Regions from separate parts of the Schaalia odontolytica genome, predicted to be linked through region 2. Evidence: riboswitches for the same ligand, from Rfam matches in the RefSeq annotation. Region 2 holds a riboswitch; the other holds the start of a gene.
What was found. Region 2 has a riboswitch for ZMP and ZTP ahead of glyA (serine hydroxymethyltransferase). Riboswitches for the same ligand answer to the same signal wherever they lie in the genome.
Positions count from the first base shown of each region.

Region 1: another riboswitch for ZMP and ZTP. It lies ahead of purH (bifunctional phosphoribosylaminoimidazolecarboxamide formyltransferase/IMP cyclohydrolase); the one in region 2 lies ahead of glyA (serine hydroxymethyltransferase).

Region 1 is NZ_CP133472.1:598,686-613,295, reverse strand. Features, by position in the region: gene RDV55_RS02690 (PspC domain-containing protein) at 1-228, opposite strand, end outside; gene RDV55_RS02685 (ATP-binding protein) at 487-1,677, shown strand; gene RDV55_RS02680 (LuxR C-terminal-related transcriptional regulator) at 1,674-2,324, shown strand; gene RDV55_RS02675 (DUF1846 domain-containing protein) at 2,458-3,948, shown strand; gene RDV55_RS02670 (UvrD-helicase domain-containing protein) at 4,086-6,875, shown strand; gene sucC (ADP-forming succinate--CoA ligase subunit beta) at 7,994-9,181, shown strand; gene sucD (succinate--CoA ligase subunit alpha) at 9,209-10,129, shown strand; gene RDV55_RS02655 (cell division protein PerM) at 10,203-11,633, shown strand; ZMP/ZTP riboswitch at 11,637-11,721, shown strand; gene purH (bifunctional phosphoribosylaminoimidazolecarboxamide formyltransferase/IMP cyclohydrolase) at 11,745-13,586, shown strand; gene RDV55_RS02645 (biotin transporter BioY) at 13,735-14,322, shown strand; gene guaA (glutamine-hydrolyzing GMP synthase) at 14,472-14,610, shown strand, end outside.
Region 2 is NZ_CP133472.1:1,787,533-1,802,142, forward strand. Features, by position in the region: gene RDV55_RS07660 (fibrinogen-like YCDxxxxGGGW domain-containing protein) at 103-3,567, shown strand; gene RDV55_RS07665 (WecB/TagA/CpsF family glycosyltransferase) at 3,564-4,352, shown strand; gene RDV55_RS07670 (sugar transferase) at 6,002-6,697, opposite strand; ZMP/ZTP riboswitch at 7,007-7,091, shown strand; gene glyA (serine hydroxymethyltransferase) at 7,131-8,414, shown strand; gene RDV55_RS07680 (bifunctional methylenetetrahydrofolate dehydrogenase/methenyltetrahydrofolate cyclohydrolase) at 8,417-9,325, shown strand; gene RDV55_RS07685 (exodeoxyribonuclease III) at 9,455-10,282, shown strand; gene RDV55_RS07690 (2'-5' RNA ligase family protein) at 10,645-11,193, opposite strand; gene galK (galactokinase) at 11,326-12,573, shown strand; gene RDV55_RS07700 (SGNH/GDSL hydrolase family protein) at 12,675-13,538, shown strand; gene pth (aminoacyl-tRNA hydrolase) at 13,528-14,130, shown strand; gene mfd (transcription-repair coupling factor) at 14,185-14,610, shown strand, end outside.

The DNA of each region.
Region 1 (14,610 bases), 1.2 Mb from region 2:
ACCGTAGGCGATCGCAACTACGGGCATACACAGCGTTGCAACCACCATGACGACGCGCACGAGGGTCAGATCCCACCCCTGGCGTGCCGAAAGGCCCGAGCATACGCCGGCGATCGTGCGATTCTGAGCGCGGTACCAGCCCGAGCCTCGAATCGCGTCAAAGAAACCTTGGCGGGGTGGGCGCTGGTACTGGGCGTTGGGGTCTGATGTGCCATTGGGCCAACTCATGGTCCACTTCCTCTCGATGGGATCCACGAGACGCGGATCGATACCACTACTCAACCAAAGTGACGGGTCCCCCCGAAAGTAGGGGACCCCCTGAACTGCCCCTGATTGTTCTGGGGGTACCCCGGAGAATGCCCCGACACATGCCACAATGGGATTGTGAGCAGACCCGAACAATCCCCGCACCCGGGTTGGACGCCGCCCATTCCGGCCCCGCCGGCCAGGCCTCCGCTCGTGCGTGCGACAGTCGCGAGCCCGGACATGCAGGCCCCCTGGATGGGCGGCGTGTGCTCCGGTCTCGCCGTGCACCTGGGAGTGTCGGTCGCGCTCGTGCGCATCGTCGTCGTCTGCCTGAGCGTCGTCGGCATCGGTATCGGTGTCTACCTGTGGCTGTGGGTGAGCGTCCCCGAAGACAATCCCGAGCGAACCGACAACGGGACACTCAGCCCCGGCCTCGTCCGACTGCGCGAGGAACGCGCCAGCCAGGTGTCACGCAACCGCATGATTGTTGTCGGCGTCGCCCTGCTCGGTGGCGCGATCGCAGGCACCATCTTGAACGCGACGAGCACATTGGACTGGCGCGACATGGGTGCCATCGTGTCGATCGTTGCGGGTATCTCCCTCGTGTGGAGCCAAAGTCGCAACGTACGAAGCTGGCGGTCCTGGCGCTTTGTCGGTTCCGTTGTGGGCGGTATCGCGCTGCTGAGCCTCGGCGTCGTCATGGAGGCGTCGCGCGACAATCCACCCGTCGTCCTGCTGCGCGGAGGCCTCATAGGAGTCGCCATCGTCGCGGGTGTCCTCTTCGCCTTCGGCCCCTTGTGGGTGCGCACCACGAAGGACCTGTCCGAGGCCCAAGCCCAGCGTGTGCGCGAAGCCGAGAGGGCAGACATCGCCGCTCACCTGCACGATTCCGTGCTCCAGGCCCTCACCCTCATCCGTGCCTCCGCCGAAGACCCCGCCCGCGTGCGCGCCATCGCCCTCACCGAGGAGCGCGAACTGCGCGCGTGGCTCTACACGGGCCACTCGCAGGCCGCCGACTCGCTCGAATCCGCCGTCACCGAAGGCGTCGTCGGCGTCGAGAGCCGCTACGGCGTGCCCATCAGCGTCGTCGTCGTTGGCGACATGCGCCCCGGGCCCGGCGAGCTCGCGATGGTCGCCGCCCTGTCCGAGGCCTGCCAAAACGCCGTGCGCCACGGCGCCCCGCCCGTCTCCGTCTACGTCGAGGTGCGTGCCCGCGTCGTCGAGGCCTACATCAAGGACAACGGCCCGGGCCTCGACCCCGCGGACATCGCGCCCGACCGCCACGGCGTACGCGACTCCATCGTCGGACGCATGCGCCGAGCCGGAGGAAGTGCCACGATCAGGCGTCTCGCGGTTGGAACCGAAATCGCTCTGAGCGTGCCGCGCTCCGATATCCTGGAAGAAACAGCGCCCAACTGGAGGACACAGTGACCATTCGCATCCTCGTCATCGACGACCACCCCATGGTTCGCGCAGGCGTGCGCGCCGAGCTCGAAAACTCAGGGGCCGACCTTGAGGTCGTCGGAGACGCCTCCGACGTTGAGGGCGCCATCGCAGCGTGCCGCGCGCTCACCCCGGACGTCGCCCTCCTCGACGTGCACCTGCCCGGCGGAAACGGCGGAGGTGGCGCTGAGGTCGCCAGCACCTGCCGTGATATTGAGGGACTGCATTTCCTGGCCCTGTCCGTCTCGGACGCCGCCGAGGACGTCGTCCAGGTCATCCGAGCGGGCGCACGCGGATACGTCACGAAGTCGATTGCCACCCCCGACCTCGTCGAGGCTATCGGCCGCGTCGCCGCCGGTGACGCCGCCTTTAGCCCGCGCCTGGCCGGCTTCGTACTCGACGCCTTCGGGACCGGCGAAGTCTCCGCGACCGACACCGAGCTGGACCTGCTGTCCGCGCGCGAACAGGAGGTCATGCGCCTCATCGCACGCGGCTACACCTACAAGGAAGTCGCCCACGACCTGTTCATTTCCATCAAGACCGTCGAGACCCACGTGAGTGCGGTCCTGCGCAAGCTCCAGCTCTCCAACCGCAATGAGCTGACCCGCTGGGCGATGCAGCGACACATCGTGTGAAGTCGGACCCCTTTCGTGCGCCCTGCTCCTGGCGTTCGGCTCGCGCGTGCCTACAATGGAATTCCGAGAGCGTGACAGCGCCTGACCGCCCCCGCACGGACGGCCCCTTTATTTCCGCGACCTCGGAGGATGCATGCACCGCATCGGTTTTGATAGTGATCAGTACGTCGAGATGCAGTCTCGACACATTGCCCAACGACGCAGCGAGTTTGGCGGCAAGCTGTATCTGGAGTTCGGCGGCAAACTGATCGACGACATGCACGCGTCGCGCGTTCTTCCCGGTTTTACGCCCGACAACAAGGTGCGTATGCTGCGCGAGCTGGCCGACGAAGTCGAGATCATCGTCGCCGTCAACGCCAAGGATTTCGCGCGACGCAAGGTGCGCGCCGACATGGGCACCACCTACGACGACGAGGTCCTGCGCCAGATCGATGAGCTGCGCGAGCGCGGCCTGTACGTCGGCTCCGTCGTCATCACCCAGTGGACGGACGACAACAAGGCGGCCGCCGACGTCAAGGAACGTTTCGAGAAGCTCGGCATCCGCGTCTACCGCCACTTCCCGATCCCCGGCTACCCCTCGGACGTCGATCGCATCGTCTCGGACGAGGGCTACGGCGCCAACGAGTACGTGGAGACCAGCCGCAACCTCGTCGTCGTGACGGCTCCCGGCCCGGGCTCCGGCAAGATGGCGACGTGCCTGTCGCAGCTGTACCACGACCACAAGCGTGGGATCGAGTCGGGGTACGCGAAGTGGGAGACCTTCCCGATCTGGAACATTGCGCTGGATCACCCGGTCAACATCGCCTACGAGGCGGCCACCGCCGACCTCGACGACGTCAACATGATTGATCCCTTCCACCTCGAGGCGTACGGGATCAAGACGGTCAACTACAACCGCGACGTCGAAATCTTCCCGGTCCTGAACCGCCTCTTCGAGAAGATTCTCGGATCCTCCCCGTACAAGAGCCCAACCGACATGGGCGTCAACATGGCGGGCCACTGCATCGTCGACGACGAGGCCTGCAGGGAGGCCTCGCGCCAGGAGATCATCCGCCGCTACTACAAGGCCCTGGTCACCGAGAAGAAGGAGATGAGCGAGCCCGTGCAGTCGGCGCGCATCTCCCTGCTGATGAGCCGCGTGGGTGTGGGTCGCATGGACCGTCCGGTCGTGCGTCCGGCCCTCGAGCTGGCCGAGGCCACGGGCGAGCCGGCCGCCGCGATAGAACTGCCCGACGGACGCATCGTCACGGGTAAGACATCGGAGCTGCTGGGCTGCTCCTCGGCGATGCTCCTCAACGCCCTGAAGCTGCTCGCGGGCCTGCCGGACGAGGTCCAGCTCCTGGCTCCGCAGTCGATCGAGCCGATCCAGCGTCTCAAGACCCACGACCTGGGGTCGCGCAACCCGCGCCTGCACACCGACGAGGTCCTCATCGCGCTCGCGGTCAGCGCCAACGGCGACGACAACGCGCGCCGTGCGCTGGACAAGCTGAGCTCGCTGCGCGGCTGCGACGTGCACGAGTCGGTCATCCTGGGCCCCGTGGACGAGGGCATCTTCCGGTCCCTGGGCATCCAGGTGACGACGGAGCCGGTGTACGCCACGAAGTCGCTGTACCGCAAGAAGTAATCTCTTCGACGAGGCCGGGGTGTCCTTCGCGTTCCATCGCGGGGAGGCCCCGGCCTCGTCGTGTGCGCCCTTTCGTGGTTGGCGCCACCCGGGACGGGGGTCGCAGGTGTGGGTGGGGCGGTTTACCCTTGGAGACGATGAGTGACTCGACTTCTTTGCCCGACCTTGGTTTCCTGATCGGCCCCGACGGGGGTTTCCAGGACGACTACGTGCCACCGGAGGTGCCCGCCTTTGATGTGGAGGACGCCCTGGGTGCCGACACGTGGCCGGATATCGCGGTACCCGGCGGAGCGTCGGGTGCTCCGTCGGCGTGGGAGCCTCCCGCACCCTCGGGCGGCTTGTCGTCCGGCTGGGAGCGGGCATCTCGCCCGGTCGTGGATCCCGAGTCGCTCACGCGTGGCCTTAACGATCGTCAGCGCGAGGCGGTGACGCACGCGGGTTCGCCCCTGCTCATCCTGGCGGGCGCAGGCTCCGGCAAGACGCGCGTGCTCACGCACCGCATCGCCTACCTGCTGGCCACGGGCCGCGCACGGGCGGGCGAGATTCTGGCGATCACCTTCACGAACAAGGCGGCGGCCGAGATGCGCGAGCGAGCGGGTGCCCTCGTGGGCGACGATGCGCGCCGCATGTGGGTGTCGACCTTCCACTCGGCGTGCGTGCGCCTGCTGCGCTACGAGCATGAGGCGGCGGGGCTGTCCTCGTCCTTCACGATCTACGACGCCCAGGACTCCCAGCGCCTCATCCAGATGGTCCTCAAGGCCATGGACGTCGACATCAAGCGCTTCACCCCGAAGATGGTGGCGGCGCGCATTTCGGACGCGAAGAACGAGCTTATCGGCCCGAAGCGTTACGCCGAGACGGCTGGCAAAGACCCCGTCTCTCGCATCGTCGCCGACGCCTACGTCGAGTACGACAAGCGCATGCGCGCCTCGAACGCGCTGGACTTCGACGACCTCATCATGCGCACCGTCGATCTGCTGCGTGAGAACCCGCTGATTGCCGAGCACTATCACCGCCGCTTCCGCCACATCCTCGTGGACGAGTACCAGGACACCAACCACGCCCAGTATGTGCTTGTACGTGCCCTCGTGGGGGACGGCAAGGACGGCGTGCAACCCGCCGAGCTGACCGTCGTGGGCGACTCCGACCAGTCGATCTACGCCTTCCGTGGCGCCACGATCCGTAACATCGAGGAGTTCGAGCGCGACTTCACGGGCGCGCGCACTATCCTGCTTGAGCAGAACTATCGCTCGACGCAGAACATCCTGTCGGCCGCGAACGCTGTCATCGCCCGCAACACGGGGCGCCGCGCGAAGAACCTGTGGACGGCCTCGGGCGATGGTGCGCTCATTACGTTGGACGCCGCCGATTCCGAGCACGACGAGGCTCGCTTCGTCGTCGGTGAGATCGACCGCCTCGCTGATACGGGCGTTGAGTGGGGCGATATCGCGGTCTTCTATCGCACGAACGCCCAGTCCCGCGCACTCGAGGAACTCCTCGTGCGCCAGGGCATCCCGTACCGCGTCGTCGGCGGTACGCGCTTCTACGAGCGCCGCGAAATCAAGGACGCGCTGGCGTACCTGCAGGTCATCTCCAACCCCGATGATACGGTTGCGGCTCGCCGCGTCCTCAACGTTCCTAAGCGAGGCATCGGTGCCAAGGCCGAGGAGGCCATCGCGGCGCACGCCGCCCATTACGGCATCTCCTTTGGTGCCGCCCTGCGCCACCTGTGGCTGCGCGCAGGAAGCCCCGCCGGTGAGGGGGAGGGCATCGACGTCGATACGCTCGCTCGTTGCACGGACGAGGCTTCCGTTGAGTCCTCTGCCCGGGTTTCCTCGGATGAAACAGCGGGGGAGGACACGGTTGTGAGCGACGCTGCTGCTCAGAGTGCTCCTGCCCCGGCCTCGTCCGCGGTATCGACCGAGAACGCTCCCGAGGTCCTGGGTATCACCCCGCGCGCCGCGAAGTCGGCGGCCTCCTTCTGGGGGCTCATCGAAACTCTGCGCGCCGCGGAGGCGCGCGGCGCATCGCAGGCCGACATCCTTGAAGAGGTCCTGGACCGGACCGGCTACCTCGCGGAGCTGCGCCGCAGCGAAGACCCGCAGGATGCTTCGCGCGTGGAAAACCTCGCGGAACTGCACTCGGTCGCCGGAGCCTTCGCGGCCGACGCTCCCGGCGGAACTCTCGCGGACTTCCTCGAGCGCGTCGCTCTCGTGGCGGACTCGGACCAGGTGCCCGCAGAGGGGGAGCGCGGTGGGCAGGTCACCCTCATGACCGTACACACCGCGAAGGGCCTGGAATTCCCGTCCGTGTTCGTCACCGGAATGGAAGACGGCACCTTCCCGCATCAGCGCAGCCTGGGGGACGAGAGTGAGTTGGAGGAGGAACGTCGCCTGGCGTACGTGGCTATCACACGTGCGCGCGAACGCCTCTACCTGACGCGTGCCGCCGTCCGCAGCGCGTGGGGAACGCCCCAGGAGATGCCGCCCTCGCGATTCATTGATGACATTCCCGCTGAGCTTCTCGACGTGCGCCGTGCGGCCACGTCGGGGGAGCGCATGCGCGCCTCCTATGGCTCCGGATCGTACGCTTCGGGATCCTACGGGCGCTCTCGTCGCTCCGATGGGCGCGACCCGTGGGGCGATACCGACACGGGTGCCTTCGGGTCCGGCCGTGGTGGTGCCTCCGCACAGACTGCAGGCATTCGCAAGGTCACCCGCATGGGTGTCGCACCTGCCGCCAAGCCCGCCGACGACAAGGCGCTGCTGTCCCTCAAGGTCGGCGACCGCATCAAGCACGCCACCCTGGGTGCAGGCACCGTCACCGGCATCGAAGGCGAGGGGCCGCGCACCGTGGCCCGAATCCGTTTCGGCCTGGGCGAGAAGCGCCTGCTTGTGCGCATGGCACCGATGGAGAAGATTTCCTAGCTTTTCCCGCTGGTTTTTCGGCGTCGCGTGGCTTGTGCCGCGCCTCATATCCGGGGATCGTGTTGCTTGTCTTGTCGCGCCGGGCTGCTGGTTGTGCCGGTAGGAGATGGCTCGCTCGTACGTCATGATGCGGGAGTGCGACAACGGGACCGCTGGTTGTGCTGGTAGGCGGTGTCCCGACCGCGACGGCGAGCGCGTGGGGCGCGTCGTTGTGCTGCTGGTTGTGTCGGTGGGCGGTGTCCTGCCCGCGAGATCGCCACGCGCGACCTTCGCCCCGATTGGTCGATCACGAGGCCTGCCCTGCCATCGCTCGCCGGAACCTGTGCCGTACCGCTGTGTCTCGCGTGTTGCTGCGCGTCCCTGCCGCCGTCCGCCGGCACCAAGGCCACTCCGCGTAGGCCACGCGGCACCCCCCACGCCGGTGGCGTCCGCTGCGCATGCGGATAGGTTGTCGGCGTGAGATCGGCGTGTTCGAGTCGAGGGGGTACCCGCCGCGCACGCGGATAGGTTGTCGGCTCATGGATAGGTTATGAGGGTGCGGATAGGTTATTAACCTATCCGCGTGGCGATAACCTATCCATATCGCCATAGCCTATCCGCATCTTTGGAACCCATTCACGAAAACGACAATGAGGCATCGAGGTGGCCTTCTCTCAGGTGGCAGTGGGGGCTTTTACCCGACACGAAGCCATCTGAGGGGCGTGTGACCCTGGTGTCGTGCAATTCTCCCTCGGTCGTTGCCGGTGCGCCGGTGCCAACGGGCGTGTGACCCTGGTGTCGTGCAGTTCCCCCTCGGTCCGGGCCGGTACGTCGCCACCGACGCGCGTGGTTGACCCTCGTGTCGTGAAAATCCCCGGCGGCCGTCCGCGCGCCTTTGCCGGGGGTCCCGTATGCGCCGCCCCTCGGGTCGTTCCTCCGCGTTGGAGTCTGTTCGGTCGCTCGAGCTTCGGCAGGAGCGTGATCACCGTACCCCCGGCAACGCAAAGCATTGACAAAGGGAAAGGCCCGTCCGGTCAAGGCTGTGACAAGCCTTGATAATGGGAGGAAATGGCGCGTTTGTGCCGGTCGCACGTTAGAATTATTGCGCTGACCACACCACGTTCAACGGAGGGAATAAGGTGGATCTCTACGAGTACCAGGCCCGGCAGATGTTTAAGGAGCACGGCGTGCCCGTGCTCGACTACCGCCTGGCGTCAACCCCCGAAGAGGCGCGCGAGGGTGCGCGCGAACTCCTGGAGGACGGTGCCTCGCTCCTGGTCGTCAAGGCGCAGGTCAAGACCGGGGGCCGCGGCAAGGCCGGCGGCGTCAAGCTCGCTCACACAGCCGACGAGGCCTACGAGAAGGCTGAGGCGATCCTCGGCCTCGACATCAAGGGCCACATCGTCAAGAAGGTCATGATCGCATCCGGCGCGGACATCGCCGCCGAATACTACTTCTCGATCCTGCTGGACCGCTCGAACCGCCGCCACCTGGCGATGTGCTCGCGCGAGGGCGGCATGGACATCGAAACCCTCGCGAAGGAACGCCCCGAGGCACTGGCCCGCGTCCCCCTCGACCCCGCCGTCGGCATCGACGCCCAGGTCGCCCGCCACATCGCGAAGCAGGCGGGCTTCGACGAGGAAACGGCCGAGGCCATCGCGCCCGTCCTCGAGACCCTGTGGACGGTGTACCGCGAGGAGGACGCGACCCTTGTCGAGGTCAACCCGCTGGTCTCCAGCCCCGACGGCTCCGTGTGGGCCGTGGACGGCAAGGTCACCCTTGACGACAACGCGCGCTTCCGCCACCCCGGCCACGCCGAGCTCGTGGACGTCGCCGCGCAGGACCCGCGAGAGGCCGCCGCGAAGGCCGCGGGACTCAACTACGTACGCCTGGAAGGCCAGGTCGGCATCATCGGTAACGGCGCGGGCCTGGTCATGTCGACGCTCGACGTGGTCGCGATGGCCGGCGAAGAGTTCGGCGGCATGAAGCCCGCGAACTTCCTCGATATCGGCGGCGGTGCCTCGGCCGAGGTCATGGCCAAGGGTCTCGACATCATCCTCGGCGACGAGCAGGTCCGCTCCGTATTCGTCAACGTCTTCGGCGGCATCACCGCCTGCGATCAGGTTGCCCGAGGCATCGTCGGCGCGCTCGAGACGCTGGGCGACGCGGCCTCCAAGCCGCTGGTCGTGCGCCTCGATGGCAACAAGGTCGAGGAAGGGCGAGCGATCCTCACGCAGGCTGCCCACCCGCTTGTCCACATGGAAGAAACGATGGACGGGGCGGCCCGGCGCGCGGCCCAGCTCGCAGCCCAGGCCTCGTCGAAGTAACGACCCGAGAACCGCAGGAGAACACCCATGACTATCTTCGTCAACTCTGACACCCGGGTCATCGTCCAGGGCATGACCGGCGCCGAGGGACGCAAGCACACCCAGCGCATGCTCAGCGCAGGCACCACCATCGTCGGCGGGACGAACCCGCGCAAGGCCGGCACGACCGTCACCTTCGACGTGGCCGGCTACGGTCCGGGCGCCGACAAGGTGACCGACGGCCAGGTCGAGGTCCCCGTCTTCGGCACGGTCGCCGAGGCCCGCGAGGCAACCGGCGCGAACGCGTCCGTCATTTTCGTTCCCCCGGCCTTCGCGAAGGGCGCCGCCCTTGAGGCCATCGAGGCGGGCATCGAGACGATCGTCCTCATCACCGAGGGCATCCCCGTCCAGGACTCCACGATCGTCGTCGAGCGCGCGCTCGCGGCGGGCGTGCGCCTGATCGGCCCGAACTGCCCCGGCATCATTTCCCCCGGGCAGGCGAACCTGGGCATCACCCCGGCGGACATCACGGGACCGGGACGCCTTGGCCTCGTCTCCAAGTCGGGCACGCTGACCTACCAGCTCATGTACGAGCTGCGCGATTTCGGCTTCACGACGTGCCTGGGCATCGGCGGTGACCCGGTCGTCGGCACCACCCACATCGACGCGCTGGCGGCCTTCGAGGCTGACCCGGACACCGACCTCGTCATCATGATCGGCGAGATCGGTGGCGACGCCGAGGAGCGTGCGGCGGCGTGGATCCAGGAGAACATGACGAAGCCCGTCGTCGCCTACATCGCGGGCTTCACTGCCCCCGAGGGCAAGACCATGGGCCACGCGGGTGCAATCGTGTCCGGTTCGTCGGGCACGGCCGCCGCGAAGGCGGAGGCGCTCGAGGCCGTGGGCGTGCGCGTGGGTCGCACCCCCTCGCAGACGGCGCAGATCGCCCGCGAGATTCTCTCGCGCTAACGTCACAGCACGAATCGGCCCGGGGTCGGCGCGCAGCGTCGCGACCCCGGGCCGATTCTGACACTATGGGCATGTGAGCGAGCGCATCAGAGAAGTACCCAGCCCCCGGCGAACCACGACCACGTACGTGCCGGATCGCGCGACGATTCGTGTCGCCGTCCCGCAGGGCTGGGCGCGCGGCGTGCTGGCAGGCATCGAAGCTGCCTTCGCGGGATGGGCACTCATCACGGTCTTCACGATGATCGCGTATCTGACGATGCGATCGAACTCGTGGATGAATAACACGACGCCGCGTGATGCTCTCGGCCTGGGCTCAGACCTGTGGGCCGCCGTCATCGGAGGCACGTCGGTGGTTGGGGGAGTGCATTACCGCGCGATTCCGACGCTGGCGGGCATCCTACTGATTGTTCTCGTGCGCCTCCTGCTGCGCAATACGGCTGACTTCCCGCGTTCCTCGGCGCTGTTCGCAGTGCCCGGTTTCCTGCTCACGTCCTGGCTTCTTGCGGGCGCATCGGGCATCTATTCGCACTGGTGGACGGGCACGATCGGCGCGATTCTGATCCCGCTCATCGGCTCGCTGTGGTTCGTTGCGTCGGGGTATTCGCGCGATAATGAGGCCCCGTCGATGCAGCACTGGATCTCGGGCGGATTCAAGCTGGGTGGCCTGTCTCTCCTCGCGCTCGCGGCCGCGTCGCTGGTGGCGTCCGTGGTCGCGCTCGTCGCGGGGTGGAACCGCATGGCCGGTATCCAGGAGATCCTGGGTGCGGACTCGGCCACGGACACGGCGTTCATCGTCGGCGGGCAGGTGTTGTTTGCTCCGACGGTGATGGCTTGGGCTGCCGCCTGGTGGTCGGGCGCTGGTTTTCTGACGGCGACGGATTCGCTGCACTCCCCGGCGGTGGCGGCCCCCGGCCCGATTCCGCCAATTCCGCTGTTGGGTGCCGTCCCCGAGACGGCCCCCGGCATGTGGGTGATTCTTGCTCCGATCGCTCTGGGCATCGCCTTGGGCGTTGTCGCGGCGCGTTCCTTCCGGCGCGAGCACCTGCTACACCAGAGCGCCCAGGGCGTTCTGGCCTCGGTGATTGTCGCCTCGGTGACGGCCCTGTGGATGTGGAGCGCGACGATGAGCCTGGGCTCCGCGCGCCTGGCATCGATGGGTCCGCGCGTGGGCTGGGCGACGCTCGCGCTCGTTCTCGAGATTGCGCTGCCCACCCTGATCATCGCGCTGGCGACCCATCCGACGACGCGGGCCCTCCTGGGTGAGGGAGCGGGGCGCGTCCGCAATGAGGGCGAGGCCTTGCGCCGACGCGGCGCCGAGCGCGCCTCCCGTGAGGGGGCCGCGGCATCGGAGATGGACGAGGCGTGGGCGCAGGCCTCCGGTCCCGCTGATGCGAAGGACGCGGAAGCGGGCGACGACAAGGCTGCGGACAGTCAAGCGGGCCAGGGCGAAGGTGACGCGGATGACCCCGCGACGAAGGGGACGCGGCGCAGAGGGCTGAACTAGACTGGGGGGTGCCGCGACTGGCGAGGGTGGATGACCACCGGGGAGCGGCCGCATTTCCCGCGAGGCGTCGCCCGCCTGGGCGCCTGGGTTTGGTATCAACCTGGAGGAACTATGTCCGTCTCCCTGGACAACCTTGAACCCGTCGACGTGCGCCCCATCAAACGGGCCCTGATCTCTGTCTACGACAAGACTGGGCTGGAGGATCTCGCCCGCGCGCTCGGCGATGCCGGCGTGGAGATCGTCTCCACCGGATCCACGGCCGCTCGTATTGCGGCGTCGGGCGTGGCCGTCACCCCGGTCGACGACGTCACCGGTTTTCCCGAGGTGCTTGAGGGGCGCGTGAAGACACTGCACCCCTTCATCCATTCCGGCATCCTGGCCGACCAGCGTAAGGCCGCGCACCGCGAGCAGATCGCGCAGCTGGGCATCCGGGCCTTCGACCTGGTCGTATGCAACCTGTATCCGTTCCAGGACACGGTCGCCTCGGGTGCGTCCTTCGACGAGTGCGTCGAACAGATCGACATTGGCGGCCCCTCGATGGTGCGCGCCGCCGCAAAGAATCATCCGTCGGTCGCGGTCGTGACCTCCCCGCAGCGTTACGCGGACGTGGTCGAGGCCGTGGCGGGGGAGGGCTTTACTCTCGAGCAGCGCCGCGAGCTGGCCGCCGAGGCTTTCGCGCACACGGCGACCTACGACCTGGCGATCGCCGGCTGGCTTGCCGACGAGCTGGAGTTGGAGGACGTGCGCGAGACCCTCGACGAGGCCGCAGAGACCCACCTGGATGCCTCGGACGCGGCGTTCCTGGAGTCGCTGGGCTACCAGACCGGGGAAGACTACGCGGTGGAGGTGCCAGAGGAGGAGGGGCAGGCCTCGGGTATGCCCGTGTTCGTCGCGGATGCCTTCGAGCGCGTGGAGTCGCTGCGCTACGGCGAGAATCCGCACCAGGGCGCGGCCGTGTACCGTGAGATGGACGAGTCCTTCGAGGATGAGGGGGCGGGCGACGAGGCCTTGGCCCCGGGGATCGCGAACGCTCGCCAGCTGCACGGAAAGGCCATGAGTTTCAACAACTACACGGACGGTGACGCGGCTCTGCGTGCGGCCTACGATCATGAGCGTCCCTGCGTGGCGATCATCAAGCATGCGAACCCCTGCGGCATCGCGGTGGCCGATGATGTGGCGCAGGCGCACCGCCTCGCGCACGCGTGCGATCCGGTGTCGGCGTTCGGTGGCGTGATCGCCGTGAATCGCCCGGTGAGCGTGGAGCTGGCCCGCCAGATCGTCCCGATCTTCACGGAGGTTGTGCTCGCCCCCGACTACGAGGAGGGGGCGCTCGAAGTGCTCTCCGCCAAGAAGAATCTGCGCGTCCTGCAGGTCGAGCCCCCGGCTCGCGGCTCGTACGAATTCAAGCAGATCAGTGGCGGCCTGCTGGTCCAGGAGCGCGACGACATCGATGCCCCTGGAGATGCCCCGGAGAACTGGTCTCTCGTTGCGGGTGAAGCGGCCGACGAGGTGACGCTGGCGGACCTGGAGTTTGCGTGGCGTACGGTGCGTGCCGTGCGTTCGAACGCGATCCTGCTGGTCAGGGATGGTGCCTCGGTGGGCGTGGGCATGGGCCAGGTGAACCGTGTGGACTCGTGCAAGCTGGCTGTTGAGCGTGCGAACACGCTGGGCTCGCGCTCGACGGGCGACGCGGCCGTCTCCGCCGTGGATAGTGCGGGCGGCGCTCGCGCGTCCGAGGTTGTGGGCGAGGCTCCCGAGCGGCGTTCTGTCGGTGCGGTTGCCGCGTCGGATGCTTTCTTCCCCTTCGCCGACGGGTTGCAGGTGCTCATCGATGCGGGCGTGAAGGCCGTTGTCCAGCCCGGCGGATCCGTTCGTGACCAGGAGTCGATTGATGCGGCGAAGGCCGCGGGCATCACGATGTACCTGACGGGCACACGCCACTTCGCGCACTGATCACGCCTGTTGATTGACGTCAGGGGGCGAGCGCCGGTGTGACGCTCGCCCCCTGAGATCTTCTCCCGTGTGCTTGACAGGGGAGCGACAGTCGACATATTGTTCAATTGTTGAATGAAAGGCTGTTAGCCCTGCTGAAAGGTTCCCTATGACCACGCTGACCGTCCAGCCCGCCGCCCTCGCGCACAAGAACCGCGTCCTCGCAGACCGTCTCGGCGGAACGATCGCCCGCGAGATTGCCCTCGTGGCGGCCGGCACGATCGCCATGATCGTCCTGGCGCGCATCTCGATTCCGCTGCCCTTCACGCCCGTGCCCGTCTCCCTGGGCACGCTCGGCGCGCTGTCGGTCGGCACTGCCCTGGGCGTTCGTCGAGGCCTCCTCTCGGTTGCCGCCTACGCCCTCCTCGGTATTGCTGGTGCCCCCGTCTTCACCGGCACGAACGTCGGCTGGGCCTTCGCTTCCTTCGGTTACATCCTGGGCTACCTCCTCGTCGCAGCGATCGCCGGAGCGGCCGCCCAGCGCGGCGCGGACCGTCGCATCATCACCATGGCGCCGACCGCGCTCGTGTCCCTGTTCTCCGTGTACGTCGCGGGCCTTGCCTGGATGATCCCCTTCGCTCACATGACGCTTGAGCAGGGCCTCATGAAGGGCTTCGTGCCCTTCATCATCGGCGACCTGGTGAAGGCCGCCGTGGCCACCGGCACCTTCCCGGTGCTGCGCTCCATCTTCCGCTGATCCGCGCTTCAGCGTCACGCGAGTCGGCCTCGTCCCCACCCGGGGGCGGGGCCGTCGTCGTATTCGGCGTACGCTGTGGTGACATGCGTAATGGAGTGCGACGGGGCGGGGCGCGCGCGGGTACCATTGGCAGGGTGAACGCTTCTGACATGCATCCCGTCCTCGTTGTCGACTTCGGCGCTCAGTACGCCCAGCTGATCGCGCGCCGCGTGCGCGAGGCCAGCGTCTACTCGGAGATTGTCCCCCACACCATGAGCGTGGCCGACATGCTCGCCAAGGAGCCCGCCG
Region 2 (14,610 bases):
TGTGGCAAAAGCCTCCCGGGTTACACTAACCGAGTGGTTGAGCGATGGGGCTTAACGTGACACTATAGAAGTAACCATTTACGCAATACCTGTGAGAGTCTAATGAGATTTATGCGCCGTTGCCTGGCGCTTGGGCTGGCATCATTGACCGGCCTCAGTGTGCTGGCATTCTCCCCGGCTGCCCACGCAGCAATCGATCCGCTCCATGATGGTGCGAGCGCAGCAACCGCCGCTGCCTCGTGCTGGGAAATCAAGCAGAACAACCCAAGCTCTGCGGATGGAACCTACTGGCTGCAAACCCCTACCATGGAGGCGCCCGGCCAGTTCTTCTGCGATCAGACTACCGAAGGTGGCGGATGGGTCCTCATTGGACGAGGCCGCGAAGGATGGGAAACGTGGAGCCAGGGACGGGGCAATCAGGACAAGCTCAAGACCCGCGCGCGTACCCCCGGCGACTTTGATGTCGTGCAGGCTTCCCATCGGACCGTCAACGGGCTCCTCGGCGGTACGTCTGTGTCGGACCTCGAGGATGGCCTGATGGTCCAGCGCGCATGGAACCAACACGGCAGCTCGTACCAGACCGTGCGCATGCGCTTCCCGAAGATGCGCGATTTCATCTGGCCGTTCAAGAGCGCTCACCCCGTGGACGTAAAGTTCAATCGCGATTGGTGGGTTCGCGGAGGCATCGTGTGGTCCGGTTTTGGTACCAACACCGGTTGGGGCTACGTCAACCTCACCGCTTCCGCACAGAACAAGTACACGCTCGGCTGGAGTTACGGTCCCGCCGCCAGTTCCTGGCAGGATACCTCCTCGGCGACTTCGTACTTCCACCGCGTCGGCTCGATCATCGCCCCCTACGCCGAGGCCTACGTGCGCCCGCAGCTGCGCTCCACTGACTCCGGCTTCCGTACGATCGGCGATGGCGGTACAGCCGCTCAGACGCAGAAGGCCTCTGTGTCCGAATTCGCCACGCCTATGTCTTGGGGCGTCACCGGCAACCTCAACGGTTCCGTCAAAGAAGGCAACATCCAAGTCCAAGCCTTCGAGCAGATCGGCTCAACCATGTACGTGGGCGGTAATTTTACCGGCGTGCAAAAGGGCAAGAATGGACAGGAGATTGCCTCTTCTGGCCTCGCCGGCTTCGATGCGACGACGGGGGAGTGGAACGGCCAGAGGTTCTCCTTCAACAACCAGGTTAAGGACCTGGTTGAGCTGCCCAACGGGAAACTCCTCGTAGCCGGCGACTTCACTCAGGTTAACGGGGAAACCCACGTCGGAACCGTCCTGATTGACCCGGCGACCGGACAGATTGACCCCTCGTGGACCCTGCAGGCGCGCACCGGCTCCAACGGCGGTCGTGTCTCGGTCAAGTCCATCAAGATCATCGGCGAGCACATCTACCTCGGCGGCAACTTCACGCACTTCCAGGGCAATGGGGCATCCTGGGTGTACGCGCGTAATGGTGCACGCCTCGACATTAACGGCAAGCCCGACCGCACGTGGAACCCCGAGTTTAACGGCACTGTCATCGATGTCGATGTCGACGAGAACGAGTCCTACTACTACGCGGCCGGTTACTTCACGCGCTCGCGCAACCGAGTCGTCGAGAACGCAGGCCGACTGTCCACCGCTGCCGGAGCCGAACTCGACCAGTCCTGGACATTCCGTCACTCCTACCTGATCGGCAAGTATCAGCAGACCGTCACCGCTGCTCATGGGCGTGTCTACTTCGGCGGCTCGCAGCACTCTCTCTTCGGATACAACTCCGACACGATGACACGCACCTCGGGCTCGATCGTCATGTACAACGGTGGAGACCTTCAGGCCAGCACTCGTTCCGCGTCGGGTGTTGTCTACGCTTCGTGCCACTGTTCCGACTACACGTTCCAGGACGCCTATCAGTATCTGACGCTCGGCACCTCCTGGACTCGCGCCGACGAAATCCAGTGGGTCGGCGGTTGGGACGAGGCCACGGGGCGTCAGCTCGGATGGACCCCCTACCGACTGTCCTCCCAGCGCTCGTCCGGAGGATGGGCACTCGAGATGGCCGACGACGGGGCACTGTGGGCCGGAGGCGACTTCAACTTCTCCTACACGTCGATCACAGCAGGGCAATGGTCCGGTGGCTTCGTGCGGATGGCCCCACGTAACGCCACTGCCCCGGCAGTGCCAGAGAACCTGCGCGCCTCCGACGGCAACTCCCAGCAGGTGACCCTCGAGTGGTCCTCCGTTCCGGGTGCCGTTTCATACGACATCCTGCGTGACGATCGCCCGATCGCCTCGACGACCTCGAACACTGTCACCGTCCCCCTCGGCGGTAACAATCGGTTCTTCGTGCGAGCTGTCGCCTCTGATGGCCTGCGCGGCGCCTCGACCCCCGCCTACGTGGTCGATGCCAACGGTAAGCCGAGCCGACCCGCGGACGCGGCGCTGCTGGTCGACGAGGGCGACACTTGGGCGTACCACTGGTCGACCGACCCGGTCGCCAAGAACTGGACCCAGACCTCGTTCGATGATTCCTCCTGGAGTCGCGGTGCCACGCCAATCGGCTACGGAGGACCCGGGATCAACACGAAGCTGACCCCGGGCGCCGCTAAGAGCCGCCCCATCGCCACCTACGCGCGCGTCAACTTCACGGTCGCTGATCCAGCGGCTATCAGCGGCGTTGACGTCTCTGTCATCGCCGATGACGGTGCCGTGGTCTACGTCAACGGCACTGAGGTGGGGCGTCAACGCCTTAACCCCGGAGTGCTTGACGCCTCGACCTTCGCGAACGCGGCCGTCGCCACGCGCTCGGCCAACGCGGACCGCCAGAGTGTGTTCGTTCCTGCCTCCTCTCTTGTTTCCGGGACGAATACCCTCGCCGTGGAAACACACCTCAACTATCGATCCAGTTCGTCAATGACGATTAACGGTACGGTGAAGGTGGTCGCCAAGGGCAACGAGCCCGATCCTGAACCGCATGCTGACCCTCAGCCGGAGCCGCTGCCCGCGCCCGACATGTCGCTCGTGCCTGACCCGAACAAGCCTCTTGAGGCTCTCGATGTCTCCGGTATGAATCACGGTAACTTCTTGTACCCAGGCCTGTATTGGAGCTACTGGAACTCGCAGGAATCTCCCGACGCCGCGTGGAACTCGACGGCCGACCTGTCCGGGTGGAAGCATGGTGCGAGCCCCCTCGGCTGGGGCGACGCTGATGCTGGAACGCCGTTCAATCTGGCGCCCGCCGACCGCCCCATCACGACCTACTTCGTGCGTGACGTCAACTTCGGAACCATCAGCGCTGACTTCGAACTCGTCCTCAACGTGCGCGTCGACGACGGTGCGATCATCTACATCAACGGAACCGAAATCCAGCGTGTGAACATGCCGGAAGGCCACGTGGATGGAAGCACTCGCGCTTCTTCGAACGTGGGCCTGGCGGCCGCAAAGCAGAACATCGCGCGCATCGTGGTCCCGCGCAAGGTTCTCATCGATGGCGTCAACCGTATTGCCGTCGAAGAGCACGCCAACTACGCGGGAGCCGCATCGTCCTCCTTCGATCTCAAAGCAAGTCTGCTGAGGTGACACCCATGACCGACACGTCAACCCCCACCAGCCATTCGCGGGAGCCTGAAGCCGCCGCCACGGTCGATGCCCTGGCGTTCGACCCCGCCTTCGGCGCGATGGCGCAGCGCGTGCTCACCCACGGGCACGCCACCACGTGGCTCAACCACTGGTCCCTCCTGCACGCAGACTTCCGTGCCCTCGCACGCATGCACGCCGTCGGCTTTGACGGAACGCTGCTGCAGCTGCGCCTGCGCGCAGCCGGACACGAGGTCGCCCGCACCTCTGCCGACCTCGTCCTGCCCCACGTCTTCGACCGTCTCGATGATGGCTGCCGCATCACCCTGATCGGTGCCGTGCCCGAGGCCGGGCAGGCCGCCGCCGAGCGCCTGGATCGCTTCGACGTGCAGGTCATCGACGGATACGACGGGCTACGCCGTTTCAAGGCAGACCCTTCCGTGCTTACCGCCTTCGATCCGCGACTCGTCATCGTCGGCCTGGGGGCGGGGCTGCAGGAAGTCGTTGCTTCCGTCGCGCTCGATCTTGTTCCCGAGTCCTCCGTGTGTACCGCCGGCGGCTGGATCGACCAGTTTGCACGCGCTGCCGATGACTACTTCCCGGACTGGGTGCACGCCGCCCGGCTTGGTTGGGCTTGGCGCATTGCGCACGAGCCCAAGCGCCTCACTAAGCGCTACACCGTCGAAGCCCTCGACTTCGTCGCCCACGCTCCCGAGCTCATTTCTCGGCTTGAAGCCATGGGCGGCTTCGATGATCTCGGACTGGTTGTTGGTGCCTCGCTTCGCTAAAGGAGGCTAGCGCGTACGCTCATGAGGAGGCCGGACCCTTCGGGGTCCGGCCTCCTTCGTACGCTGTGCGTTCGTGTCCGCGTCTGATTGCTACGTGTTGGGGTCCTTGGAAGACGCGTGGTGCGCCCTCTTGTCGTCTGTGCTGCGCTTTCGGGCAGTGTGTCTGCGTGAAGCGGGGAAGCCCTCGTTGGTCTCTCGGCGGCCTCGACAGTGGCGGTGCTGGTGCCGGCAGTGCGTGGTTTGCCAGCGCGTCCTGGATAGGAACGGTGCCTCAGTACAGGCCATGTTCCTATCCGGAACGCTACGAACCATCCGATTTGTCTTCTCCTACTCAGTTTGCGAGGCGGAGCCCCTGTCGCGTCCTCTCCGGTCGAGGGGCTTGGCGTGCACGCGGATAGGTGACGAGCATGCGGATAGGTTATGCGAATACGGATAGCTTATTGACCTATCCGCACGCCGATAAGCTATCCGCATTGGCGCATCCTATCCGCATCGCCAAGACACGGTCGTACAGGCTGATGATTGATGATCGCGGTACATCCGGCCGGGTGATCACCGCGCAGGTAACGAACTCAGCATGTTGGCTGGCGTGAGCTGGGCTGTTACTTCTACCGCCGCGCGACGTTGTCTCCGGTCGTTCGTGGCTTCTGTTCGACCCTACTGGCAGCGTCACCCACAACTCGAAGTCGAGAAGGTTGATGGCATACAGAGAGATGAATAGAAGCAACCTCCGCTCACATGGATGAACCGAATGAGAGGTTACGACTGCACCCTCATAGGGCCGAGTGTGCTGTTTGCTGCCGGAAGGTGCGCATAATGAGTCTGCGCTTCCGCCTAGGGAACAGCCGGGCACATCGGTCGGTCTGTGCATACAGAGGCACCAGCGGCAGTCGATCGTGCGCGTGCGAGCATCGGTGGGATCAGTCCGCCATCTTCTGGACTAGCCCGAGGTCCGCTCCGGCTGTCAGCGGGAAGTGCGCGGGTTAGGTGGAGCTGTTCGTCCCCTCGTCTCGATACGCCGTGGACCAGCGGCGACAGGACAAGCAAATGTGCGGGTCGTGAGTGTTGTGAGGTGCGCACAGAGAGAGTCTGAATCCTTCGGCGCATGGTGCGCAATGGTGCGTCAATGTCGCGCTTCGACCTGCTCGAAAGGCTCGATGATAGATACGGGAAAAGGATTATGTGGTGAATGGTCTAGCCCACATAAGTTCCCTTAGGTGTCTGACAAGTACACGAAGGGTGAGCGAGGCAATGGCTACCTACATATAGGTGTCAAACTCCCACAGTTCGACTGGCGTGTCGGAAGGGTGGAGTGTCGGGCATATGTGAGTTGTTCTTCATCGCTCCGGCATGTTTGTCAGGGTGACCTAGAAAAAGGGTTGGGCGCTTCTCTGGGTACTGCAGCGGGGCTTGCGGTGCGCTCCCGAGAGGGTGTGGTGGCCCCGCTGCGGGGGTGTGTTGGTCTGTGGGTTTGTTCGTGCGCGAGGGACAAGCGAAGTGCTGGGGTCGGTCACTGGTTGATGCTGATGATGTTGTGGTCGGACTGCGTGAGAGTGGGGACTCTGGGTGTGGTTGCGGTGCCGGGAGAGAAAAGGTGTGGCCCGAGCCTTTCGGCTCGGGCCACACCCAATCACACACAGAAAAAACGCTTAGTAGGCGCCCTCGAGACGTAGCAGTGCGGGGACCGTCTGGAGCATGATCCACGCGTCGAGCGTCAGGGAGCGGTGCTGGGCGTAGGAGAGGTCCAGGTGGACGGTCTCATCCCAGGAGAGGTTCGAGCGGCCGGAGATCTGCCAGAGGCCCGTAATGCCGGGGCGAACGGCAAACTTTCCCATGACGCGCGACTCGTACTGAGCGACCTCGTTGGGGAGCGGAGGGCGCGGCCCGACGAGCGACATGTCGCCACGCAGCACGTTGAAAAGCTGGGGAAGCTCGTCGATGGAGGTCTTGCGCAGGAAGGCCCCGATGCGTGTGACACGCGGATCGTTCGCCATCTTGAACATGATCGAATTTCCGGCAGAGGAGTCCGCTTCGTTGGCTTCCATGAGGGATGCCTTGAGCTCTTCAGCGTCCACTCGCATGGTGCGGAACTTGTACATGGTAAAAGTTGTTCCGTTGAGGCCGACGCGCTCCTGCGTGAAGAAGGCGGGGCCGCCGTCGCTCAGGCGCACCATGAGGGCGACGATGATCCAGAGTGGCGTCAGTAGGATGATGCCGATGAGGGCAGCGAAAAAGTCGCACATGCGCTTAATCGCATTGTCGGCGGAGGCGGCAAGATCGGACGCGTGCTCGAACGCGAGAGCCGTCGAGGCGGCTCGTGCAGTGGGCTTCGTCAAAGTTGTCATCTGTGCGTCTTCCTTCTACTTCCTCAAACTCAAATGCTGCGTGATGGTTAGAGCGGTGAAAACCGCTCCGAACTGGGATATCTACTGGGCAGATATCAACTGCGCAACTCAGTCACCGTTAGGTGTTAACTCTAGTCTATCCACATGGTTAGCTTGGTTGCTAACCAAAGGGTCAAGTACAAGCGAAAAATGGCTGTGATTTCGTGCACGGCGAGAGTTTTCCAGGAGCGCTAGAAACCTCATGTGACCGGCTGGTAGGGCGTTGACACCTTGGCAGAATGCATGGAAAACCACCGAGCGATAGACTGGTAAGCGTGTCGTGACTGGCGAACAGGTGGGCCACCACCGGGGAGCGACGCGTCGGCATCGATAGCCGCCCGCCTGGGCTAGAGGCCACTGCCAACCATCACCGGATGATCAATAGGAGAACCCCATGGATTCCCTCAATGACATGACACTGGCGCAGCTGGATCCTGAGATTCAGGCCGTTCTGGACGCCGAACTCGGTCGTCAGCGTGACACGCTCGAGATGATTGCCTCGGAAAACTTTGTTCCCCGCGCTGTGCTTGAGGCGCAGGGCTCGGTCCTGACGAACAAGTACGCAGAGGGCTACCCGGGTCGTCGTTATTACGGCGGCTGCGAGTTCGTGGATGTCGCAGAGTCCCTCGCCATCGAGCGTGCGAAGGAGGTCTTCGGCGGTGACTACGTCAATGTTCAGCCCCACGCGGGCGCGCAGGCCAATGCCGCCGCCCTGATGGCGATGGCGAACGTTGGCGACACCATCCTCGGCCTGTCCCTGGCTCATGGCGGTCACCTCACTCATGGCATGCGTCTGAACTTCTCGGGTAAGAACTACAAGGCTGTTGCCTACGAGGTTGATCGTGAGACCATGCGCATCGAGCCCGACAAGGTTCGAGAGGCTGCCCTCGCGGAGCGCCCGCGCGTCATCATCGCAGGCTGGTCCGCCTACCCACGTCACCTTGACTTCCAGGCCTTCCGCGATATCGCGGACGAGGTCGGCGCCGCCCTCTGGGTGGACATGGCGCACTTCGCTGGCCTCGTGGCCGCCGGCCTGCACCCGAACCCCGTCCCGTTCGCCGACGTCGTGACGACGACGGTCCACAAGACCCTGGGCGGGCCTCGTTCCGGCATGATCCTGTCCTCGCGCGGCGAGCAGTGGGGCAAGAAGCTCAACTCCTCCGTGTTCCCCGGCCAGCAGGGTGGCCCCCTCATGCATGCGATCGCCGCGAAGGCCATCGCCATGAAGGTCGCGCAGACCGACGAATTCAAGGATCGCCAGCGCCGCACTCTCGAGGGCGCGCAGATTATCGCCGAGCGCCTCGGCGCCGACGATGCGAAGAATGCTGGCATTAAGCTGGTCACCGGCGGCACCGACGTTCACCTGGTCCTCGTCGATCTGGTTGACTCTGAACTCAACGGTCAGCAGGCTGAGGATCTGCTGCACGAAGTCGGCATTACCGTCAACCGTAACGCCGTCCCCTTCGACCCGCGTCCGCCGGCCGTCACCTCGGGCTTGCGCATCGGCACTCCCGCCCTCGCCACGCGCGGTTTCGACGCCGAGGACTTCGCCGAGGTCGCGGACATCATCGGCACGACCCTGGCCCAGGGCGCGTCCGGCGGCAACGTTGAGGTGGACGCCCTGCGCGCCCGCGTCAAGAAGCTGACGGACAAGCACCCGCTCTACGCCGGACTCTGATCGTGAGGGCACCTTGGGAAGGGCCCGCAGGGGTCCTGGATGGAAAGGCGACCGCAGCCGCCATTAAGGCGGAGCTGAAGGAACGCGTCGATCGTCTGCGCGAGGCCGGAATCGTCCCGGGCCTCGGCACGATCCTCGTGGGCGAGGATCCCGGGTCCGTCGCTTACGTTGCCGGAAAGCACCGTGACTGTGCGGACATTGGTGCGGAGTCTATCCGCGTGGACTTGCCCGCAGACGCGACGCAGGAACAGGTGGAAGCCGCGATCGATCAGCTCAACGCCGATCCTGCCTGCACCGGCTACATCGTGCAGCTGCCGCTGCCGCGCGGAATCGATACGAACGCCGTCCTGGAGCGTATCGACCCTGCGAAGGACGCGGACGGCCTGCATCCGATGAACCTCGGACGTCTCGTGCTGCGCGGCTCGGGGCCCATCGACTCGCCGCTGCCCTGCACGCCGCGCGCGGTCATCGAGCTCATGGAGCGCCATGGGATCGACCTTGCCGGAAAGAACGTGTGCGTCATTGGACGAGGCGTGACCGTGGGCCGTTCAATCGGCCTGCTCCTGATGCGCAAGGAAGTGAATGCGACGGTCGATGTGTGTCACACGGGCACGACCGACCTGGCCGATCACGTGCGCCGAGCGGACGTCATCGTGGCAGCGGCGGGTTCCGCTGGGATGATTAGCCGCGACATGGTGGCACCCGGCGCGATCGTCCTCGACGTCGGCGTGAGTCGCGTGCAGGGCGAGGGCGGCAAGGCTCGCCTGATGGGCGATGTCGCTGACGGGGTGGATGAGGTGGCCGCCTGGCTGAGCCCCAATCCTGGAGGCGTCGGCCCGATGACGCGGGCCCTCCTCGTGACGAACGTCGTCGAGGCGGCCGAGCGCCAGGCGGGAATCAGCGTGGACTGATGAGCGCTGAACGCCTCGTGATGCGAGGAGATCGCGGGCGAACACATCGGAGGCGCGGTGAGGATGTCCATTCCTCGCCGCGCCTCCCCGTTCCTCTAGACTGAAGAAAACTCGCGTAAGGAGAAAATGATGACTCTGACGGTTGTGACCGTGAACCTCAACGGCATCCGTGCCGCCCACAAGCGTGGCTTCCTCGACTGGCTGGAGGCGTCCGACACGGATGTGCTGCTCATGCAGGAGGTGCGCGCCCCCGAGGAGATCTCCCGCGAGATCATGGGCGAGGCGTGGGACAGCGTGTGGGTTCCCTGCCGGATCAAGGGTCGCGCGGGCGTGGGCGTGGCCGTGCGACGCGGCCGCGCCCTCCTGGAGGGCGAGCCTCGCCTGATTCTTGACGATGCTGAGACTGACGTGGATTCGGGTCGCTGGCTCGAGGCTGTCGTTCGCCCCGAGGGTGGCGACACCCCCGTGCGGGTCGTCTCGGCCTACTTCCATTCGGGCGAGAAGGACACGCCCAAGCAGGAGGCCAAGATGGCCCACTTGCCTCGCATTGGTGCCCGTATGGCCGAGCTGATCGCCGAGGAAGCTTCGGGCGGCATTTCCTCGCTCGTATGCGGCGACTTTAACGTCGTGCGCTCGCAGGCGGACATCAAGAACTGGAAGCCGAACCACAACAAGCGCGCCGGCGTCCTCGACGAGGAGATTGCCTTCCTCAATCAGTGGGTGGACGAGGGCTGGCGAGACACCGTACGCGACCTGGCTGGCGAGGTGCAGGGGCCTTACTCGTGGTGGTCGTGGCGCGGTCAGGCCTTCGTGAACAACGCGGGCTGGCGCATTGACTACCAGTACGCGACGCCTGCCCTGGGGGAGCGTGCCCGCTCCTTCGAGATTGGCCGTGCCGACGAGTACGCGGAGCGCTTCTCGGATCATGCGCCGGTCTCGGTGTCATACGAGATCTGACGTTTTATCGACGAGGCCGTGGCCGGCCCGGGACTGCAAAGATCCCGGGCGGTCGCGGCCTTTCGCGTGTGTGGGGTGCGGTGCCCGTGGGCGGTGGTTTGGCGTGTCTGCGGTGCCCGTGGGCGGTGGGTTGGTGTGGCTGCGGTGCCCGTGGGCGGTGGGTTGGTGTGGCTGTGGTGCCCGTGGGTGGTGGCGGGGCCTGGCCGGGCTTCGAGGTGACGCGCCGAGCGCAGCTCGCGGCGCGGACGGCGAGCGGGCGGGCCGCCGCCCACGGGCACATCAAGCAGCCCGGCCCACACGGGCACACCGAGCAGCCTGGCCCAGCGGGGAGGTTTCTCGCGGGTGAGTCAGGCAGGAGGAAGTCAGTGCATGGAGGCGTCGAAGTCGAAGAGCGCCATTGAGGAGTAAATCCCCGATGGATCGATGCGGTCCAGGCGGAAACCGGGAACGATCCAGGAGGCATCGACGGTCGCACCGATGTCGAGCGCGAGGTCCAGGGCGATGTCGTCCACGTCCTGCGCCAGCGTCACGTGCGGGTGGTAGGGAAAGCGTGTCTCGTGGTCGAGGGGTCCGGAGCGGATCTCTTCGGCGAGGTCCGCGCAGGCGGAAGCGCCCTCGGTCAGCGTCATGAAGGCGACGTTGGAGATGGGGCGGAAGGAATCTGTGCCGGAGAGGGTGACGCGGAAGGGGGCGTGGCGCGAGGCGATCGAGCGGAGGTGGTCGATGACGTCGGCGCGGGCATCACGTGCCACGGGGGTGGGAGGCATGAGCGTAATGTGTGCGGGGATGCGTGATCCGGCGAGGTCTCCCAGCCGCAGGCGCAGGTCGGTGAGCTGCGTGACCCACGGTTCGGGGATCGCGACGACGACGCCGAGCCAGTCCTGGCCGGGGAGTCGTTGGGGGAGGAACATGAGGCCTGCCTGTGTCGCGGATACGGTGGCTCCACTGTACCGGGTGTCGGCCGGCGAGCGGTGAGGCCGCAGCGCTTGAAGGGTGTGAGGGCATTCACGTAGCCTTGAGTTAGTGAGACCAAGGAGGATCGTGTGACTGATCTTGTGTGGGCCGATGCCGCTACTCCCGATGAAGGGGCCGCGCGGGCCGCAGACCTGTTCCGTGAAGCGTTCGGCTACGAGCCTCGGGGCGTCTGGAGCGCGCCTGGGCGCGTCAACATCATCGGAGAGCACGTGGACTACAACGGTGGTCCGTGCGTGCCGATCGCGCTGCCGCATCGCGCCTACGTCGCCCTGTCGCCCCGCGAGGATCGCGTGATCCGCCTGATTTCGCCGCAGACGCGCGAAGCGATCGATGTCCTCGACCTGGATGTGATCGGTCCGAAGGGGACGCCCGGTGAGGTGACCAACCACTGGACCGCCTACCTCGCGGGCGTCGCGTGGGCCCTCGAACAAGCCGGATACGGGCCGCTGCCCGGCTTTGACGCGGCCCTGTGGTCGTGCGTGCCTCTCGGTGGAGGCCTGTCCTCGAGCGCTGCGCTCGAGTGTGCGACGGCGGTCGCCCTCGACGAGGTCTGCTCCCTGGGACTGGCGGGCACGATCGATGCGCCCAACGACGAAGGACGCAAGGTTCTCGTGGACGCGGCGCGCGCCGCGGAAAACCAGGTGGCCGGCGCGAATACGGGCGGCTTGGACCAGACGGCGTCCCTTCGCTGCCGCGAGGGTCACGCGCTGGCCCTCGACTGCCGCGATATGTCGACGCGTCAGGTTCCCTTCGATCTGGGCGCGGTCGGCCTTGAGCTTCTCGTCATTGATACCCGCGCCAAGCACTCGCTCGCGGATGGCCAGTACGGCTCGCGTCGGGCGGACTGCGAGGAGTCGGCGCGCGCCTTGGGCGTCGGCCAGCTCGTCGACGTGGAGGACCTCGACGAGGCCATGGCCGCGTTGGACGATGACCGCTTGGCCGCGCGCACGCGCCACGTTGTTTCCGAGATCGCGCGCACTCGTGCCTTCATTGATCTTCTCGACGAGGGGCCGCTGGAGGGCACGCGCCTGAAGGTGGCGGGTGCGCTCCTCAACGATTCTCATGACTCGCTGCGCGACGACTACGAAGTCTCCTGCGAGGAGCTGGATGTCGCCGTGGATGCCGCTCGTGCGGCCGGCGCGCACGGGGCGCGTATGACGGGTGGCGGATTCGGCGGAAGCGCCATTGCGCTCGTCGACGCGGACTCCGTCGTGGGTGTTGCGCGCGCAGTCGCGTCCGCCTACGCCGAGCGAGGTTGGCAGCCTCCCCACTTCATCCGCTCCCTCCCGGGCGCACCCGCCGGCCGCCTGGCCTGAGCGATCTGTGACAAACCGCGGGGCCGGTGCTTCAGCATTTGAAGCACCGGCCCCGGCCTCGTTACACTGAGGGGCAGCAGACACGAGGGAAGGACATTCCAATGGGAATCAGCAAACGGGCATGGCAGGTAGCGGGCGCGGCAGCCGGTGGCGCGAGCCTCTTCGGCGGTGGCCTCGCCATCGGGCGTCTCCTGCGGCTGGACTCCCAGCGCGGTGACTACCGCAAGGCGTGGGAGAACCACAACCTGGCGACCCTGGAGCGCCTGCGGCAGCTCGATGAACACCCCGAAGGCGAGCGCCCCTACCTGATCGTCTCCCTCGGCGACTCCTCCGTGCAGGGCGTCGGTGCCTCGCGCGTCACCGAGTCCTACCCGGCATGCCTGGCCTCCTCGATCAACGCTCAGCTGGACCGCGAGACCCTCCTGCTCAACCTCTCCCTGTCGGGAGCCACCATCGAATCGGTCGAACTGACCCAGATCCCGCAGATGCGCGGCCTGGGTCTCCTGGACGGCCCCTGCAGCCCCGACCTGGTGACGCTGACCATCGGCGGCAACGACGTCATGACCGAGGACATGGCCCCCGGACAGTTCGAGGAACGCCTGCGCCGCGTCCTCAGCTACCTGCCCGCCGATGCCCTCGTCTCCACGATCCCATCCTTTGGCATCATGCCCCAGGAAAGCCGCGCCCAGGACATGTCTGACCGCATCGGAGCCGCCGTCGCCGACAGTGACGCGCACCTCGTCGACCTGCGCTCCCTCACGCAGGAATACTCCCTTCCGACCTACACCTTCGCCTACCACGCAGCCGACTTCTTCCACCCCAACTCGGCGGCCTACGCCAAGTGGGCGCAGCTCTTCGCAGACGCGTGGGCGATGTCCCGACGTGAGGCAGCCCCCGTCGTCGATGACGCTCCCCGCTGGGACATGCTCTCGGCGCGGGTGGCACAATCGGAGTATGACGACTGACGGACCGTGGCTCGTCGTCGGGTTAGGTAACCCCGGCGCACAGTATGCCTCCACCCGACACAACGTCGGGTACTTGACCCTCGACGTGCTGGCCTCGCGCGGCGGCTCGACCCTGACCTCGCACCGCTCGCGCACGCACACCGCCGATGTTCGCCTGGGAATCGGCCCCGGCGGAGTACCCGGACCCCGCGTGATCCTCGCGCGCTCCGACAGCTTCATGAACACCTCCGGCGGTCCGATCAGCGCGCTCGCGTCCTTCCATAAGATCGAGCCCTCGCGCATCCTCGTCATCCACGACGACATGGACCTGCCCGCGCACACGCTGCGCCTCAAGGTCGGCGGGGGAGAGGGTGGACACAACGGCCTCAAGTCCCTCAGCCAGCACCTGGGAACGCGCGACTACGCGCGCCTGCGTATCGGTGTGGGCCGTCCCCCGGGGCGCATGGACCCCGCCGACTACGTCCTGGCCACCCTGCCCTCCAAGGAGCGCCCCGACTGGGACGTCAGCTTCGAGCAGGCCGCCGACGTCGTTGAAGACATCGTGACCAAGGGTTTTGCCCCCACCCAGATGACCCTGCACACCGGGTCCTAATCGAGGCGGCGTCCCTCCGGGCGCCGCACGCACCCTCATCGCGAAAGGCAGCGCGTGCTACTCACCGGACTTCTCCCGGACATCACCACCGATCCCGCGATCGAGACGGCCACTGACTCCGTCGAAGCTGGCCGCTCGGGAGTTATCGTCGCCCCCGTCGGCATTCGGCCGCCCCTGCTCGCGGCAGTCGCCTCCCGTGCGACAACGCCCCTCGTGGTCCTCACGGCCACCGGGCGTGACGCCGAGTCGCTCACCAACGCCTTGGCCTCGTGGATCCCCGGCGTGGCCATGCTGCCCGCGTGGGAGACCCTGCCCCACGAGCGCCTCTCGCCCCAGGTCGACACGATGGCCAGGCGTATCTCGGTTCTGCGCCGCCTCGTCCACCCCATCGAAGGAGACGACAGCGCGGGTCCGATTTCCGTCCTCGTCGTCCCCATCCGCGCCTTCCTCCAGCCGATCATCTCCGGCCTCGCAGACCTC